4 regions of the Uliginosibacterium sp. TH139 genome follow, and region 4 is predicted to be linked to each of the others. Evidence: predicted binding sites of a transcription regulator. Region 4 holds the regulator's gene; each other region holds the start of a gene.
What was found. Region 4 encodes FliA, which starts transcription of late flagellar genes. Its sites were predicted from a motif close to CTAAAGTTNNNNNNNNNNNNGCCGNTA; they were not measured.

Region 1 (4,623 bases), on a different contig from region 4:
GCAGAAAAAAGCGCTGCACCCGTTCGCGACTCAGGCGTTCAACTCTGTCGGCGGTGTAGATGCCCTTCTGGCCATGCGCCAGCACATTGGTATCAAGATCAGAGGCGATGATTTCCACCGGAGGATTGTTGCCGAAGACTTCGCAGGCGGTGATCGCCAGTGAGTACGGTTCTTCTCCAGTGGAGGCAGCACTACACCAAATGCGGAAAGGTCGGCGATCGGGACTCTTGCGCATCTGCTCCGCAAGCAGATCGAAGTGATGCGCCTCGCGGAAAAAAGAAGTCAGGTTGGTGGTGAGTGCATTGACGAAAGCCTCCCACTCGGCAGGGCCACCACTGCGCTCGAGGTGATCGAGGTATTCGGTGAAGCGCTTGAGATTGAGCACCCGCAAACGTCGCGCAAGACGGCTATAAACCATGTCCTGCTTCACGGGCGACAGCGATATGCCTGCGTGCTTATAGATCAGGCTGCGTACCCGTTCGAAATCCTGCGCAGTAAACTCGAATTCACGTCCACCCGTGTCGATCCGCTTGAGCGTATCGTTGATCTGCACTCGGGAGGCCGCACCGGCAGCCCCTCCTCCCCCGACAGGCAACGCCGAAGAGCGCGGTGTAGCGCTGACACTGGCCCGGGCCGGAGTGGTGGAAGCAAGGCCGCCAAGGCCAGATAGGCCAGGCTTGTTACGCTCGTTCATTACAAACTCCTTGTTGCAGTTGCCAACGCTGCAATTGGATGGCCACAGCCTGCGCCGCACCTGCATCGGTGCCCAGCCCTCGCAAACGGGCATCCAGCAATTTCTCCAGCAGCTGACGTGCTGCTTGGCAATCGGCAATGAACGCAGAATTCTGCGTGTCATACCCCTTCCCCGCATGACGTAGGGCATATTCCAGCTCGGCCGCCAGGGCTCCGATCTCGTTGAAACCGAAAGCGCCACTATTGCCTTTGATGCAATGCGCAGCCCGGGATGCAGCATCCGCCGTAGCTGCATCCCATCCATCCTGCAGAAGATGTTCAAGACTCTCAGTCAGCCGTTGCACACAGAAGGCTGACTCTTCGAAGTACTGAGGCAGGTAGCGGCTCAGATCGATTTCCATCCTCAGCCCCCAATTCTCAGCGGCGGCGCGGCAACTGCGGAATGCCGGCAGCGGGATCCAGAATCTGCCGGGCTCCCTCCACGATGGGCGCCGGCTCCAAGGGCTGATCAGCCTGAACATCCAGACTACCGCCCTCCTGCCGCATAGCGTCTTCGGTGCGTTTGTTCATCACGATCAGCGTGATGCGCCGGTTGATCGGATTGAAGGGATCGCTGCGATCCAGCGGGATGGTGGACGAGAGGCCCACAACTCGCATGATCTTGCCTTCATCCATACTTCCGGCAATCAGCTCGCGACGCGAGGCATTGGCGCGATTGGCAGATAGCTCCCAATTGGAGAAGCCACGATTGCCACCGGCATACTGGGAGGCATCGGTATGCCCGGAGATACTGACCTTGTTCTCAACCTGATTAAGTACCTGACCAATCGCCCGCACGATGGACTTGGTGTAGGGCTTCATCTCAGCCCCGCCGGAATCGAACATCGGCCGATTCTGCTCATCCACGATCTGAATGCGCAAACCCTCGGAAGTGAGGTCCAGCAAGAGTTGGCGCTTGAACTGGCGCAAGTCTGGCGAAGCCTCTATCACCGCTTCAAGCTTGGCCTTCACATCCTGCAGGCGCAGGCGCTCCTCTTTCTCAAGCGCCTCCTGCATGGCCTTCTTATCCATCTGCGCCTTGCTATCGGGCATCAGCTCCTGAGCATTACCCGCAACCGCCTGTGAATCAGCCGGAGCGACCTTCACTTCATTGATTTTCTTGCTTTCTTGATAGCTGCTCTTGGCAATCTGGCCCACAGACTTGGTGAGATCCTGCCCCCCCCCCTGGATCGGTGAGGTCGCGCTACCAGAGCCAGGCCCCCCTGCCAGCGAGACCTTGAGCGGATTCTGGAAGAAATCCGCAATACCTTTCATGTCGCCCTTGGTCGTCGAACCAAGCAGCCACATCAGCAAAAAGAAAGCCATCATGGCCGTCACGAAGTCCGCATAGGCGATCTTCCAGGCACCACCGTGCGCACCGCCGCCGCCCTTCTTGATGCGCTTGACGATGATGGGTTGTTGGTTGTCGCCGCTCATGACTCCTGTGCCCCTGGTATGCCGGAATGCCGCTTATTTCTTGCGGCTCTTTATTTCGCTTTCCAGCTCGGAAAAGCCTGGACGATCCGACGAGAACAAGACCTTGCGCCCGAACTCCACGGCAACCTGCGGCGCATAGCCACCCATACTGGCCAGCAATACCACCTTGATGCACTGGTAGATCTTGGCACCCTCTTCGCACTTTTGCTCCAGCTGCGAGGCAATCGGCGCCACGAAACCGTAAGACACCAAAATACCGAGGAAGGTACCCACCAGCGCACCGCCAATCATCTTGCCCAGCACCGCCGGTGGCTCACCCACGGACCCCATCACATTCACCACCCCCATCACCGCCACCACGATACCGAAGGCAGGTGTGGCATCGCCAGTTTTGGACCAGATATGCGCTGGCGCATGCGCTTCGGTATGGTGAGTCTCAATTTCCATGTCCATCAGATTTTCGAGCTCAAAAGCATTCAGATTGCCGCCCACCATCATGCGCAGGTAATCGCAGAGAAATTCGACTGCATGGTGGTCGTGCAGGAAAGCCGGATATTTGGAAAAGATCGGGCTGGAATCCGGATTCTCGATATCGTTCTCGATCGACATCAGGCCTTCCTTGCGCACTTTCGCCAGAATCTCGAAGAGCATAGCTAGCAGCTCAATGTAGAAGGCCTTGCTATAGGGCGAAGGTTTGAAGAGGGTCGGCAGCGCAGCCAGAGCAGCCTTAGTGTTGCGCATCGAGTTACCCGCCACCAGGCCCCCGATGGTCAGGCCCACAATAGCGATGTACTCCAGCGGCACAAAGAGCGCGGCAAGACTGCCGTGCACCGCATAAGTGCCGACGGAAGCCGCAAGAATGATCACATAGCCAACGATCAGGAGCATCGCGGAAGCCTTGTACGATACGAATCAAACCGACTGGACGAAGGGCTCACCACACGCCCCCGAACCTGCCGCATCACCCGGACGACAGAAACTTGCCCGGACCAGTATGGGTATCGGCCCCAGTACACAAAACTTGACGCATCCGATGGGCAAAAAAAACCGCTGGACCTGCCAGCGGCTTGCAATGCCCTGCCTGCGCAGAGCCGGGGAAACAGAGAGGAGGATTAATTCTCAGGCGACGGCGCTGCGCGTGTCGCGCATCGGGCGCTTACCCTTGCCTGCACGGGCCGGGACATGACACAGGCCACAGACATAATCGTGAGTCGGGTCAAACGCATGAGCGACAAAGCTGCCGCCACACTTCGTACAACGGCTTTGCTGCAACATCTTGGCTTCGAAGAAGCGCACCAAAGTCCAGGCCCGGGTCAGGCTCAGCACCTGTTCAAGATCGTTGGCCTCGACCTGTTCGCGATACATGCGGAAAGCCTGCAGCGTGGCTGCCAGGCCTTGCAGACCGGTGTTTTGGGTCACGAAGCCGCGCAGTGACATGTAAAGAGAGGCGTGCACGTTTTGCTGCCATGGAATGAACCAGTCCGTGGAGAAGGGCAGCATGCCCTTGGGCGGTGATTCGCCTCGGATCTCCTTGTAGAGCTTGAGCAGTCGCTCACGCGACAGGCCGGTTTCCGACTCCAGCATCTGCATGCGGGCGCCCAGCTCGATCATCTCGATCGCGAGCTGGGTTTCCTGCGCATCCTGAACCAAACTTTTCATCCGCATGACAGTCTCCCAAGCCCTCAGGCCAGATGTTCGACCGGCTTGGTGGTGGCCAGAATGGTGGCGTGAATGCGCGCAGCTGCATTCTCGCGGCCATGATTGCCAAGCAGATTCAGCAACAGAGTGTCGTCAAAACGGAAGCGGCACAGCAGCATATCGCTGGAGGCCATACGCAGAATTTGCGCCGGAGAAAGGTTCTGGATAATGTCGGCAACATCTTCACCGATGCCGAGCTTGAACATTGCGCCCGCACGATCAGCCTGGATCAGCTGCTGGGACAGCATCAGATAGGAAAGATTGAGTTCCCGGATTTCGCTGCTCACGTCCATTTTCATGATCACCTCCACTGCGTTTTGAAGAAGCCCTGTTTTCGGGCTCTATGGGATTGCATTGTGGCCCGCAAGGGGGCGACAACCAATCAGGCAGCGTCGGAAAATGCTGTAGCAATAGACGACAGCAGGCATGTAGGAATGCTACCTACATGCCAAGCGCAGACGGGTACGGAAGGGCAGATCGAAGTGACTTTACGGCCTTAGTGTTCGGGTTTACGACTGGGCCAGGCAGAACTTTAGGGCAGCCTGTGAAATTTTTTCCAGCCCGCAAACGGCGGCCCGCCACAGGCGGTTTTCCAGCATTCAGGCCATACCGCTGCCTGCTGGGCGCAACTGCGGCGCAGCCACCCGGTTCCGGCCAGCCTGCTTGGCCATGTAAAGGCCTTGATCTGCTCGCTTGAGCAGACTCTCGGCATCGGGAATGGCAGCATCCCGACAGGACACCCCGGCACTCACGCTC
Region 2 (4,623 bases), on a different contig from region 4:
TTGAAATCCCCGCCTTGCCCGCCAGCCTCGCCGTGCCCCCTCCGCGCGAACCCGGCACGGTGCCTACACCGGGCACTGCCGTGGCAGAACGCAAACCAGTGGCCAGTGCCCCCAAGCCTCCGCCGCACAAGAGCCACGATCGTCTGGTTGTCAGCGCTGCGGGTGACGAAGCTGCACTGCAGCTTTCCACCTCGATCGGAAAACGTCGCGAACTCAATGAAGACCAGCGTGGCCGCCTACGTACCGAGATGCAGCTGATTGCCACGCTGGATGAAAAGATTGCCACCCAGCTCGAACTGGCTGATCGCCTGCGCCAACTCGAAGCCTTGCAATCCCGCCTCAAGGAAGACGCGGATCGCCTGGAAAGTGAATTGCGCGCCCAGCGCGCCCTGCAGCAATCCGGCCCGGTCGCCGCCAGCACACCGCTCGCAGTGCCCGTCGCACCGCCGGCCGTGACGCCCACCGCCGGGACGAACAGCGCCTGGTATCTCCAGCCGCTGCTCTGGCTGGCCGTAGCGGCCGGCCTTGCTGCAATACTCATAGCCGCCCGCTGGGCCTGGCTGCGCCGCCGGCACAGTCCGCTTGAAGGTGAAACGCTGCCGCTGCCTGCCGGCAACGAGGCGGGGCTGGCCGGGCACCTGATCGAACCGCTGTCCGAAGCCGACATCTGGCCGGACGAAGAAGGCCATGCGCCGCAGACCAATCCGCGCCTGGCTGCCAGTATGGAGGGGGCACTTGGCCAGTTATCCGTCTCCGGGCTGGGGCCAGCTTCGATGCTGCAGATCGTGGAGGACGATGTCGAAGAGCATGACTCTGCTGTCGAACTGGCCGAAATCATGATGTCCTTCGGACGTGTTCAGGGTGCGGCGCAGACTCTTGCGGACTTCATCCGAGCCAATCCGAAGCAGGCCGTGAAGCCTTGGATCAAGTTGCTGGAGGTCTATCGCGCGGCCGACATGCGCAGCGAATTCGATGCGCTCACCAGCCAGCTGAACAAGACTTTCAACGTACGCACAGTGGCCTGGGACGAATTCGAGATTGCCCGCCAGGCACCGGAATCGCTGGAACACATGCCGCACATCCTGGCGCGCCTGCATGACACCTGGGGCCGCCGTGAATGCCAGGCACTGCTCCACGAACTGCTGCGCGACAACCGTCAGGGCACTCGCCAAGGCTTCCCGCTTGTCATCATCGACGAGATCCTGCTCTTGCTGGGTATTCTTGAGACCCAGATCGGCCCCTACCGGCCAGAGCCGGGGGACCCGACCCTTACGCCAATCGCCACCCCGTCGCGCAGCGCCAGCTTTACTGCACCGACCGCCCCACTGGCGGTACCCTCAATCGTGCCTGAGGAGCTGGTCACCCGCCCTGCCCCACGTGAGCCGGAGCCCACTGCAGCGGTGCTAGCCAAACCCGAAGCACTGCCTTTCTCCTCGAGCAACAGCCTTGGGCAGCTCGACTTCGAGCTGGACATGACCGATCTGAGCAAGACCCTGCACATCAATCTGGACGAACTCGGCGGCGACACCATCGCACCGGACGAATCACGCCACTAAGCCTGCCTAAGCTCTGCCGTGTCGCGGGCTCAGTCTTGCGGCCAACAACACATGCAGCGCGGCTCAGACCGTGCTCTCGCCAAAGAGCCGGAATACCTTCAGAGAATCATCAACCTTGCGCGATGAGCGGGTCATCGTCTCCATCGATTGCCAGAGTTCGCGCAAGCCCTCCTGACTCACCTGGGCCAGGCTCGAGATCTGCTCCATGTTGCCGGTGATCTCCTGCCCGGCCAGCGTCTGCTGATCCGAGGCACCAGCAATATGGCGAGCCAGATCGAGCGTACGATCGCTGGCGGACTGGACGGCCAGCAGACAATCAACGCTGGAGCGCATGGTTTCAGTGCTGGCCCGGGCGACATGAGAAGTCTGATCCATGGCCATATCCACCGAAGCGGTCAGGCGCTGGATGTCCTCAACCATGGTGTTGATCTCAGCGGTGCTGCGCGTGGTGCGCTCGGCCAGCTTGCGCACCTCATCGGCCACCACCGCAAAGCCTCGCCCGGCTTCACCGGCCCGCGCCGCCTCGATGGCTGCATTGAGCGCGAGAAGATTGGTCTGATCGGCAATCTCCTTGATGGTGTGAGTGATGCTGCCAATTTCGGCCACGGCCCCGTTCAGCTCGCCAATCTCGGCGCGTGCGCTATGTACTGCAGCCATCGCAGCCTCGGAGTTGGACATGCCCTTGGCCACGATTTCGCGTCCGCTCGCCACTTGCTCACGAGACTCTCCTGCCGCCTGCGCCGCCTCGCCGGAACTGCCAGCCACCTCCACCACAGACTGACAGAACTCCTCGGTCGCCGCGGCCACCGCCGAGATGCGATCGTACTGCTCGTCGATACGCTGGCTGATCGCATCGGCATGCGCATTGGCCATGCCAGTGTTGTGCAGGCTGGTGCGCATGGCTTCGCGGATATGATCGATGCTGACCAGCCAGCGCGTCTGCATCACCGAGAGTGCATTGCTCAGACGGCCGATTTCGTCCGCTCGGGCGATATCGAAGCGATGCGAGAGATCGCCCTCACTCATCGGCACGATGGCTTCATTCAGCCGCTGCAAGGGACTAAACAGACGCTGGCGCATCAGCAGCGCACCGACCGGCAGAAGCAGCAAGGCGAGCAGCGTTGCTGCGCTGCCCGTCCAGGCCGGCCAGGCCAATGCGCCCACGAAAAGGCTCAGCAAAAGGGGAAGGGCGATAAGGGCAAACAGGGCATAGCACTGCGCGGCCAGGCTCAGCGGTGAGGAAGACCTCGCGGCCCCGCGGGCCGCAGCATCCATGCCGGCATACGCAGCCTCGGCAGCGCTGATCTGCTGCTGCGTCGGACGGCGGCGCACCGACATGTACCCGACGGTGCCGCGATTGCGCGTGATCGGCACGATCAGCGCATCCACCCAGTAATGATCGCCATTCTTGCAACGATTCTTGACGGTGCCTCGCCAGGGCAAACCGGCCTTCAGATCGGCCCACATGGCGGCAAAGGCGGCGCGCGGCATGTCGGGGTGGCGCACGATGTTGTGCTGACTGCCGATCAGCTCATCACGGGCGTAACCACTGATAGCCACGAAGGCTTCGTTGGCATCCGTGATCTTGCCGTGAAGGTCGGTCTGTGAAACGAGATAGGCGTTGGCGGGGAGTTTGACTTCGTGACGAGTGACAGGCTGATTCTTGTTCATGGTGGCATCGGGTTGGCTGCGATGACGGGTCTGATTCGCCCGCCTTCAACCCTAACGGCTCGATACCGCCCGACTTTATGGCCACACAACAATAGTGGTCATATTCGAACCTGTCATACCGCTTCGAGCTTGGCCAGACTCAGCAACAGCCACTTCACGCCGGCCGAGCCGAAGTTGATTTGCAGCTTGGCGTCCTGCCCACTGCCCTCGGCGGCGATGATCACCCCGTCGCCGAACTTGGCATGGCGCACCAGCTGGCCAATGCGCAGGCCTGCGAGATCGCGGCTTTTCTGCACGGCGCCGGCTCCCGGATTCCGCTTCGCTGCATCCGGGCTACTGTGCTGGCTGTTCCAGGCCGCGTTGCGCGAAGGGGTGTGATAAGCCCCGGCCCCAAAACCGGCTTGCACGCGCGGCGTGAGCCACTTGAGCAGGCCTTCCGGAATCTCGTCGAAGAAGCGGCTCTTCATCGCGTAACGCGTCTGGCCGTGCAGCATGCGGCTCTGCGCCAACGTGAGGTAGAGGCGTTTTCTCGCCCGCGTCACCGCCACATACATCAGGCGCCGCTCCTCTTCGAGGCTGGCCAGATCATTCATGCTCTGCTCGTGCGGGAAGAGCCCATCCTCGACACCGGTGATGAACACGGCATCGAACTCCAGGCCCTTGGCCGCGTGCACCGTCATCAGCTGCACCGCGTCCTGCCCGGCCTCGGCCTGATGGTCGCCGGCCTCCAGCGAGGCATGGGCCAGAAAGCGTGAAAGCGGGTCCCCCGGCAGCGCCTCTTCTCCCTCAGCCGGCGGCTGCTCGGCTTCGTTCATGAAGTAGCGCGCGGCACTGACGAGTTCATCAAGGTTTTCCAGCCGCTCCTGCCCTTCGCGCTCGGCACGGTAATGGGCGCGCAGGCCAGAGGCATCGAGGATGTGATCGACGATCTCGTAGAGCGGCAGGCCATCGGTGGCGCGGCGCATCTCTTCGACAAGGCGCAGGAAGCCGCCGATGGCGGCGGCCGGCTTGCCCGAGAGGTGCGGCACGGTGGCGTAGAGGCTGGTGTTGAAGCTGCGCGCGGCATCCTGCAGCTGTTCCAGCGAGCGGGCGCCGATACCCCGTGTGGGGAAATTCACCACGCGCAGAAAGGCCGTGTCGTCATCGGAATTCGCCAAGAGGCGCAGATAAGCCAGCGCGTGCTTGATTTCCTGACGCTCGAAGAAGCGCAGGCCGCCATACACCTTGTAGGCCACGCCGCTGGAGAAAAGCTGATGCTCCAGCACGCGGGACTGGGCGTTACTGCGATAGAGCAAGGCCACATCGGAACGCGAAGCACCGTCACGGATCAGCTGCTGAATCTCCTCGACGATCCAGCGCGCCTCATCCATGTCGCCCGGCGCTTCATACACGCGGA
Region 3 (4,623 bases), on a different contig from region 4:
GCTGGCCGTCAAAGTCGGTCAGCACCGGGCCGCGCCAGTAGCGCTCGCGGGGCGGTGGCAGCTCGCCTTCGAATTCGGCACGGAAGGCGATCTCGCCGGACTGGATCAGTTCCGAAATCGAGCCGGGCTGCATGCTGTCCGAGAGGCCGGTCTTGCCGGCATGTGCATCACCGGGCAGGCGCCAGAGTGGGCCATCGATACGCGGGAAGAACACGAAAAGCATCAGCATCAGGGGCACGGAGCCACCCAGCAGGCGCAGGCTGCCGCGCAAGGCTGGTTTCAGCGCCAGACTGGGGCGCTCGAGGCGAGCCGAGGTGGCGAGGATGGCGATGGCGCAGGCCAGCACCATGGCCGCGACCGGCAGACTCTGTTCGTTGAGAAATTGTCCGGTCATCAGGAAGCAACACAGCAACAGGGCGGCACGCCCGTCTCGTGGGCTACGCCCTTCGAGCAGCTTGAGCGGCAGCAACAGGCTCAGCATCGCGAGACCGGCTTCACGACCGAGCACGGTGCGGTATTCGGCAAAACACAGCACGCAGCCCAGCACGGCCAGCAGGATCAATACCGTGAGGGCGGGGCGCTCGGCTTCCTGGTGGGCGAGCCAAGCCCGCCAGCCGAGCAGGAGCACTGCCAGCAGCCCCATTCCCCAGGGGATGTGCGGCAGGAAAGGCGTCAGCGAGAGCGTGGCGGTAGCCAGCAGGGCGTAGCAGGTGCCACGCGGTAATGCGTTGCGGGCGCTCATCGTGACCGCTCCAGACCGAACAGGGCCAGGCGCAGCAGGCAGGCCTGATGATGGGCTGCGTCTTCGCCTGGACCGGTCTGGCTGTCCGGCAGCAGAAGGGTGGTGCGGGCGCCGCTGTGGCGGGTTTGCAGCACCCAGCGGGCCAGTTGTGAGATGCGCTCCTCCAGCGGCAGCGTGGCGGGCAGCATGTTCCAGTCCAGCACGCAGGCCGGGCTACCGGCGCTGGCGAACTGTTTGGTGAGCAGGCCGCGCCCTTGCGCCAGTTGCTTCCAGGCTATCTGGCGGGGTGAGTCGCCGGGCTGGAAACCCCGCAGGCCGGCGAAATCATCCTGCCCCGGGCGCTCGCGGCTGCGCCCTTCGCCGTTGTCACCCCAGCCTTCGGGTAGTGGGCGCTCGCCGTCGGGGGCGGGGTAGATCACGGCCGGGGCATCCGGTTCGATATAGCTCCAGGCCCTGATCCAGCCTAGCGGCTGGGTGCTCTCGACGCTGAGCTGACCCGGCTGAAGCACGCCACGCTGTGGGCAGGGCAGGGCGATGAAGGCCTCACTGTGCTGGCCGGCGGGGACGTCCGTGAGCATCAGCTCACGTCCTTGGCTGTCGCGCAGACGTACGGCGGGCCGCTCGTGGCTGGCTTCATTGACGAGCTCCACTCGCCACTGTGCCATGCCGCCGGCAAAAGCTTCGCCGCTGGGGGAGAGGCTCAGTTGCAGGCCGGTGAGGGTGCGCCAACTATGCAGGATGTGCACGATGAAGACGCTGCCGAGCAGGAAGACCAGGCCGTAGCCGAGCGACAGGTTGTAGTTGATCGAGGCCAGCAGCATGGCCAGCAACGTGGCCAGCAGCGCCAGGCCGGCGCGCGTGGGAAGTACGTAAACGCGCCGCTGCGGCAGCTGGATCGGCTGTGTTTCGGGCGTGCGGGTGCGCGTGGCCCAGCGCCGGAAGCGCTGGCGTAAAGTGGCGGTGCTCACGGCAGGGGTACGGTCTCGATCAGGCCGCGTACCAATGCCTCGCCGCTGGCGCGGGCATCCAGCGCATTGATGCGGTGCCCGGCGACTGCGGGCAATACCGCCTGAACATCTTCAGGGCGGACATGGTCGCGACCGGCGATCAGCGCCCAGGCCCGCGCGGCAGCGAGCAGGCCGAGACCGGCGCGAGGGCTGAGTCCGCTGGCGCCACCGGGCAACTGACGGCTTTTGGCCAGCAAGGCCTGCACATAATCGAGCAGGCGCTCGCCGACATGGAGCGCGGCAGCTTCCTGCTGCAATGCCTGCAGGCCTGCCGGGTCGATTTGCGGGCGGATCTGGCCGATTAGGGCGCGGCGGTCGTCGCCGGCGAGCAGGGCGCGTTCGGCCGCAGCATCCGGCAGGCCCAGTGACAGGCGCATCAGGAACCGGTCCAGCTGTGACTCGGGCAGTGGGAAAGTGCCCAGCTGCTGCGAGGGGTTCTGGGTGGCAATGACGAAGAAGGGCGAGGGCAGGGCGTGGGTCTTGCCGTCGATCGAAACCTGATGCTCTTCCATGGCTTCGAGCAGCGCACTCTGGGTCTTTGGGGTAGTGCGGTTGATTTCATCGGCCAGCAGCACCTGGGTGAACACGGGGCCGGGATGAAACACGAAACCTTGTTGGGCCGCATCGAAAATGCTTACGCCGATGAGATCTGCCGGCAGCAGATCGCTGGTGAATTGCACGCGCTGAAAGGCCAGCCCCAGTGACACTGCCAGGGCGTGGGCCAGGGTCGTCTTGCCCACGCCCGGCTGGTCCTCGATCAGCAGATGACCGCGCGCCAACAGGCAGGCCAGCGACAGGCGCAGTGCCTCGGGTTTGCCGAGCAGGATCTGGCCGAGGCCGGCGAGGAGACTGGCGCACAAGGGGTGCGGGATGGGGGCAGACATGGGAATCTCCGGATGGGTTCTTGGTTGGCAGACCCGTATTCTGGCCAATCGTTCTCTGGCGCATGGATCAGGCCCGCGCTAGTTTAAACGGCAGACCCCATAAGAACTGCAGCGAAACAGCCGCAGCCCGACAGGAGACCCGATGAGATGAGCCGTACGGCTTTCATTACCCATCCCGATTGCTGGCTGCACACCATGGGTGCGCAGCATCCGGAGTCGCCTGAACGCCTGACCGAGATCCTTGATCGCATCCGCGGCGAGGGCCTGGACGGCTTTCTCGACATGCGTGAGGATGCGCCCACCGCCACGCTGGAGCAGCTCTACCGGGCGCATTCGCCTGCTTATGTCGAAGAGCTGTTCGAGATCGCGCCGGAAAGCGGCTTGCGTCATCTTGATCCGGATACGGCGATGACCCGTCATACCCTCAAGGCGGCGCTGCGGGCGGCGGGGTCCGGCATCCTGGCCTCCGAGTTGGTGCTGGCCGGCCGCGTTCATAACGCGTTCTGTGCGGTCCGCCCGCCAGGCCATCATGCTGAGCGGCTGCGGGCGATGGGTTTCTGCTTCTTCAACAATGTGGCGGTGGCCGCACGCCATGTGCTGGAGGTACATGGGCTGGAGCGGGTCAGCATCATCGATTTCGATGTGCATCACGGTAACGGCACGGAGAATATTTTCATCGCCGATCCGCGCGTGCAAATGCTCAGTTTTTTCCAGCACCCGCTTTATCCCTACTGCGGTACCCAGGTGCAGGTGCCGCACATGCTCAATAGCCCTTTCCCTGCCGGCACCCGGGGGGATGCTGTGCGCGAGCTGCTGGCGCATGTGTGGCTGCCGGCGCTGACGCGCCATCAACCGCAGATGCTGTTCATCTCGGCCGGCTTCGATGCCCACTACGAGGACGACATGGCCTCGATGGGTCTGCTCGACAAGGATTTTGACTGGATCAGCCGCGAGCTGCGGCAGTGGGCTGATGCACATTGCGGCGGGCGCCTGGTGTCGATGCTTGAAGGGGGGTATGTGCTGCCGGCGCTGGGGCGCAGCGTGATTGCCCACGTCAGGGCGCTGGCGGATATCTGAGGGGCCGGGCCTGAATGCAAGGCTGCTGCAAGCCTTTTACTCGGCGGCCAGCACTCAGCGCGCGGTCCTTGGTCTACAATCCCCGCTTTCCCATTCGTCTTGCGGACCACCATGATCACCGGTTCCCTTGTCGCCCTGCTCACGCCGATGACGGCAGACGGGCAGATCGATCTGCCCGCGTTCAGGGCCCTCATTGATTTTCATGCACGTGAAGGCACCGATGGTCTGGTGATCGTCGGGACAACGGGCGAATCGCCGACGGTGAGTGTCGACGAGCAATGCGAGCTGATCCGCGTCGCGGTCGAACATTCCGCCGGTCGCCTGCCGATCATTGCCGGCACTGGCGCCAACTCCACGGCTGAAGCCGTCGAACTGGCTCGCTTTGCCAAGAAGGTCGGCGCTGAAGCCCAGCTCTCAGTGGTGCCTTACTACAACCGTCCGACCCAGGAAGGCATGTATCGCCACTTCAAGACGATTGCCGAGGCGGTTGAACTGCCGGTGATTCTCTACAACGTGCCGGGCCGCACAGTGGCCGACATGAACAACGACACGGTGCTGCGTCTGGCCCATGTGCCGGGTATCGTTGGCATCAAGGACGCGACCGGCAGCATCGATCGCATCACCGATCTGGCCATGCGCGCCCCGGCCGATTTTGCGCTTTACTCCGGCGACGATTTGACTGCCATGTGCTTCATGCTGCTCGGCGGCCATGGTGTGATTTCTGTGTCCGCCAACGTGGCACCGCGCCTGATGCACGAGCTGTGCGTGGCCGCGCGGGCCGGTGATGTGGTGCGCGCCAACGAGATCAACCGCAAGCTTTACCTGCTCAATCGTGACCTCTTTGTCGAGGCCAATCCGATTCCGGTGAAGTGGGCTGCCCAACAGATGGGGTTGTTGCAGGGCGAGTTGCGCC
Region 4 (4,623 bases):
TGGTTGGACGCGCAGCAATATGCGTAATCTACGCAAGATCCTGCGCGACTGATTTCCGGCCTCCGGGCGTCCATCCGGAAGTCGTGTAAGACCGCTTCCTACAAGGCTTTGCGCCCTGGCAGAAATTGCCGATTCACCCCGCCGAATTGCCGCGTTTTTACCGTTTTGTTCCCTTTCTTGCCGGCCTCCCACAGGGCGAATAATCCAGCCGTGGAAACCGCGTTCATGCGTTTCCCGGATGGGTCTGGCAAGCGGAGGTGGCGTCATGGTGAAGGTCAAACGGTATGTGGGGAAAACGGCGCGTGAGGCGCTGGCGGCACTGAAGGCGGATCTGGGGCCGGATGCCGTGGTGTTGTCCAATCGTGCGGTGGAGGGCGGGGTGGAAATTGTTGCCCTGCCGGCCGAGCAGATGGGGGAACTCTCCGCCACCGTGCAGCAGGCTCGTGCTCCACAGCCCTCGGCTCCGGTTTCGCGCCCCGTGGCTGCGCCGGCAGTGCGATCGCCCGCCAGAGCAGCGACGCAGCGTGTTGAAGCCGAAGAAGAGGACGATTTCACGGTCACCCTCGGTCAGCATATTGCCCGTCTCTCGCGTGAGAACGCCGCCCAGAGCCTGCCGCCGCGCAGCCGCCCGCAAGCGAGCTTTGAAGCGGATCTTGGCGCCCGGCGTGCCGATGAGCCGGTCGGGCGTCAGCTTGATGTGCGTCCCTTCACGCCGCCGCGTGTGCAGCCCAATGGTGAGCCCTGGAGCGAGCCGGCCGCTGTGGCCCCGGTCCGCGAAGAGCCACGTTCCCAGCCTGCCGCCAGGCCTGCCAACCCCCGTCTGGCCGCACCGATCGGGCAGATCGAGCGTGATGCTCACATCGATGCGCTGGAGGCTTCCAACGCCCGCATGGCCGAGGAGCTTGGCTCGATCAAAGGCATGCTGGAGCGCCAGTTGGCGGGCTTTGCCTGGAGTGAGCTGTCGCGTCAGGCGCCGGCACGCACCCAGATGATGAGCGAACTGCTCGAATCCGGGTTTTCGGCCAAGCTGGCCCGCAACCTGACCGAGGGGGTCAATGGCGAGCTCGGCGCGAGCGAGGTTCGCAACGAAATCCGCAACCGCCTTGCGCGCCGTCTCAAGCTGGTCGATAGCGATGCCGACCTGATCGAGCGCGGTGGCGTTTACGCCCTGGTCGGCCCCACTGGGGTGGGCAAGACCACCACCGCCGCCAAGCTCGCCGCACGCTGCGTGGTGCGCCACGGCGCCGACAAGCTGGCTCTGATCACCACTGATGGCTACCGGATCGGCGCGCATGAGCAGCTGCGCATCTATGGCCGCATCCTCGGCGTGGCCGTGCACGTGGTGCGCGATGCGGCCGACCTGCGCCAGACCCTGCAGGATCTGCGCAACAAGCACATGGTGCTGATCGACACGATGGGCATGAGCCAGCGCGACAAGATGGTCGTCGAGCAGGCTTCCATGCTGACCTCAGCCGGTGTCGTGCGACGCCTGCTGGTGCTGAATGCCACTTCACGGGGTGACACACTGGATGACGTGGTGGCCGCCTACGATGGCCCGGATCTTGCGGGATGCATCCTGAGCAAGGTTGATGAGGCCGCTTCGCTGGCGCCGGTGCTGGATGTGGCGATGCGCCGCGAACTCCAGGTGTATTACGTGGCCAATGGTCAGCGGGTGCCCGAGGATCTGCATCTGCCCAACCGGGGTTATCTGGTGCACCGCGCCTTGCGTGAGTTGAAGGCAGATTCGCCTTACAAGCTCGAATCGCTCGACGCCTGCATGCTGATGGCGGCCACGCCGGAAAGCAGCAGCCAGCAGCGAGCCAACGCAGGAGGAGGCTTTCGATGAATGACATCATGCAGCGTGCTGCCAGGGTGAGTCGCCAGGTCGATCAGGCCGACGGCCTGCGCCGCCTGCTGCATGCGGCGCCGCCCGAGGTGTTGGCGGTGCTGCCCTGTGGTGGTGGCGCCAGCCGCTGGCTGGCTGCGCAGTTGCGGGTGAGGGCTGAGAGCGGCTTACGTCTGCTGGTGCTCGAAGAGCGCTTGGCCGCCGGCAACATGGGTGACTGCCTGGGGCGTAATCCGCGCTTCGATCTGCGCATGGCGGTGGAGGGCTTGATGCCGGCTTCCAGCTGCCTGGTTGAAGCCCAGCCCGGACTGGAGATCGCGCAGGTGGCGGCGTTGGTCGAGCAGTTGGGGAGCGAGCGCATCTTCAATCAGCGGGCTATCGAACAGCTGCGTGGTCTGCGTGCCGGGCACGATGAATGGGTGATCGTGGCCCAGCCGGCTGAGTTGCGCAGCCTCTCGGCGCTGGCTTTTGCTGCGCCGCGCCTGCTTTTGCTGCTGGATGCCCAGCCGATGTCCATCACCACTGCCTATGCCAGTCTCAAGCGTCTGTGTCAGGCCGGTGGCGAGCGACATGTGTCGGTGTGTTTCACGCAGCCCCCGGGGCCTCGTGAGCAAGGGCTTCTGACGAGCTTCTGCGAGACGGCGTTGAACAGGCTGGAGCTGCCTTTGCAGCCAGTTTCGAGTCTCGGTGAGGCTTTGCGCGAGCGTGCCCGAGAGACTGGGGAAAGTGCCGATGCTTTCATCGAGCGGCTGGTCCAGACTACAAGCGGTGCCACCCGCTTGCATGGCAAGGGGCCGGGGCGCGTGTGATGCGTAGAAACCGCGCCGACGAAGATGGAATAAGGCGGAACACACTGGGCTTTTCCAGCCGTCACGGCGTGCAGAAGTCTGCACAATGGTGACAAAGAGCTTTCAGGCGCCGCAATCTCCGGGAGCGGCACAGAGCCTGGATCGAACCGAAGGAAAGAGGTCGCCATGTACAACGCAGCTGGAACACTGGACAAGAACCAGCTCATTACGCGCTATGCGCCGCTGGTCAAGCGGATTGCCTACCATCTGATGGCCAAACTGCCGGCCAGCGTGCAGGTGGAAGACATCATCCAGAACGGCATGATGGGCTTGCTGGATGCCATTACGCGCTATGAGGAAGGGCTCGGCGCGCAATTTGAGACTTATGCCGTGCAGCGCATCCGTGGCGCCATGCTTGATGGCCTGCGTGAAAACGACTGGTTGCCACGCAGCCTGCGCCGCGAGATGCGGCGCATCGAAGGTGCGGTGCATACCCTGGAGCAGCAGCATGGCCGCCAGCCCACCGAGGGCGAACTTGCTGCACTGCTCGACATGCAGCTGCCCGAGTATCAGAAGATGCTGCAGGAAGCGCGTGGCTACCAGCTGGTTTATTTCGAGGACTTCGGCGATGACGATGAGGATGATTTCCTCGAGCGCCATATCGTCGGTGAAGGGGCTGATCCGCTCAACCTGCTTGAGGACGCCAACATGCGCAAGATTCTCATCCAGGCCATCGAGGATCTGCCTGATCGCGAAAAGATGGTCATGGGCCTCTACTACGAGGAAGACATGAACTTGCGTGAAATCGGCGAGGTGCTGGGCGTCTCCGAATCCCGGGTGTGTCAGCTTCACAGCCAGGCCATTGCCCGTCTGCGTTCGCGCATCTCGGGGGGGCGTGAGACTGGGCGTGGGCGTCAGCGCCGCGCCGCTGCGGCCTGAGCGGGAGACTGAGCGAGCATGGATCTGGTCAGTATTGCCGGTCTCCTGCTGGGCGTGCTGGCCATCGTTCTGGGCCAGATCTTCGAGGGCGGGCATATCGGCTCACTGGTGCAGCCAACAGCCTTCCTGATCGTGATCGGCGGCACTCTCGGTGCCGTGATGCTGCAAAGCCCTTGGAAAACCTTCCGCACTGGCCTGCAGATGGTCAAATGGGTTTTCAGGCCCCCGCTGCCGCATTTACCGGACATCATCGCCCAGGTCGTGGCCTGGAGTGGGGTGGCGCGCAAGGAAGGCCTGCTGGCGCTCGAATCGCGCATTGATCCGCACCCTGATCCCTTCGTGCGCAAAGGCCTGCAGTTGCTGGTCGATGGCGTCGAGCCTGAGCGCATCCGCGCAGTGCTGGAAGTGGATGTTTTTGCCTGGGAAGCGGATCTGAAACGCGCCACCAAGATCTGGGAAGCCGCTGGTGGCTATGCTCCCACCATTGGCATCCTCGGTGCGGTGATGGGTCTGATCCACGTGATGGAGAACCTCTCCGACCCCTCAAAGCTCGGCGCAGGGATTGCCGTGGCTTTTGTGGCTACGATCTACGGCGTGGGTTCGGCCAATCTGATCTTCCTGCCGGTCGCCAAGAAGTTGCAGGCCACGGTGGCCGATCTGGTGGCTGTGCGCGAGATGATCATCGATGGCCTGATCGGCATTGCCCACGGTGATAACCCCCGTCTGATCGAGTCGCGCTTGCAGGGATACATCGTCTGAGGCAGGCCTACAGGGCCCAGAACACGAATACGCCGAGGGTTTCCTGGCTGTCGTTTTCCAATCCGTGGCTCTGGCCGATTTTGGTCAGGATTACGTCTCCAGCCTTCACGCGGCGCGTTTCACCATCGATGCGCAAGAGGCCTTCACCGTACTGGATTGCATACACTTCCTCGCGTGCATCCTGGTGATCGTGTTCGCCGATGGAACTGCCGGGCGGCAATTCAGTAAATGCGATGTAGCGCAGGCCCGAGGCGAGATCCTCTGCCCCGAAGAGCTTGCGGCTGAGCGCCT

Region 1: the regulator FliA is predicted to act here: its motif matches at 3,169-3,195, upstream of motA (flagellar motor stator protein MotA).
Region 2: the regulator FliA is predicted to act here: its motif matches at 3,280-3,306, upstream of C0V76_RS04080 (PAS domain-containing methyl-accepting chemotaxis protein).
Region 3: the regulator FliA is predicted to act here: its motif matches at 2,719-2,745, upstream of C0V76_RS05970 (MoxR family ATPase).

Annotation. Positions count from the first base shown of each region.
Region 1 covers NZ_PKRR01000004.1:308,293-312,915, reverse strand. The annotation lists gene C0V76_RS11265 (CheR family methyltransferase) at 1-553, opposite strand, end outside; gene C0V76_RS11260 (Hpt domain-containing protein) at 681-1,094, opposite strand; gene motB (flagellar motor protein MotB) at 1,111-2,169, opposite strand; gene motA (flagellar motor stator protein MotA) at 2,203-3,057, opposite strand; gene flhC (flagellar transcriptional regulator FlhC) at 3,289-3,834, opposite strand; gene flhD (flagellar transcriptional regulator FlhD) at 3,852-4,166, opposite strand; gene C0V76_RS11235 (diguanylate cyclase) at 4,467-4,623, opposite strand, start outside.
Region 2 covers NZ_PKRR01000002.1:77,427-82,049, forward strand. The annotation lists gene C0V76_RS04075 (FimV family protein) at 1-1,556, shown strand, start outside; gene C0V76_RS04080 (PAS domain-containing methyl-accepting chemotaxis protein) at 1,620-3,227, opposite strand; gene C0V76_RS04085 (3'-5' exonuclease) at 3,341-4,623, opposite strand, start outside.
Region 3 covers NZ_PKRR01000002.1:529,103-533,725, reverse strand. The annotation lists gene C0V76_RS05980 (DUF3488 and transglutaminase-like domain-containing protein) at 1-742, opposite strand, end outside; gene C0V76_RS05975 (DUF58 domain-containing protein) at 739-1,710, opposite strand; gene C0V76_RS05970 (MoxR family ATPase) at 1,707-2,633, opposite strand; gene C0V76_RS05965 (histone deacetylase family protein) at 2,781-3,710, shown strand; gene dapA (4-hydroxy-tetrahydrodipicolinate synthase) at 3,822-4,623, shown strand, end outside.
Region 4 covers NZ_PKRR01000005.1:112,186-116,808, reverse strand. The annotation lists gene C0V76_RS13145 (GNAT family N-acetyltransferase) at 1-52, shown strand, start outside; gene flhF (flagellar biosynthesis protein FlhF) at 266-1,846, shown strand; gene C0V76_RS13135 (hypothetical protein) at 1,843-2,655, shown strand; gene C0V76_RS13130 (RNA polymerase sigma factor FliA) at 2,821-3,573, shown strand; gene C0V76_RS13125 (flagellar motor protein) at 3,592-4,332, shown strand; gene C0V76_RS13120 (cupin domain-containing protein) at 4,340-4,623, opposite strand, start outside.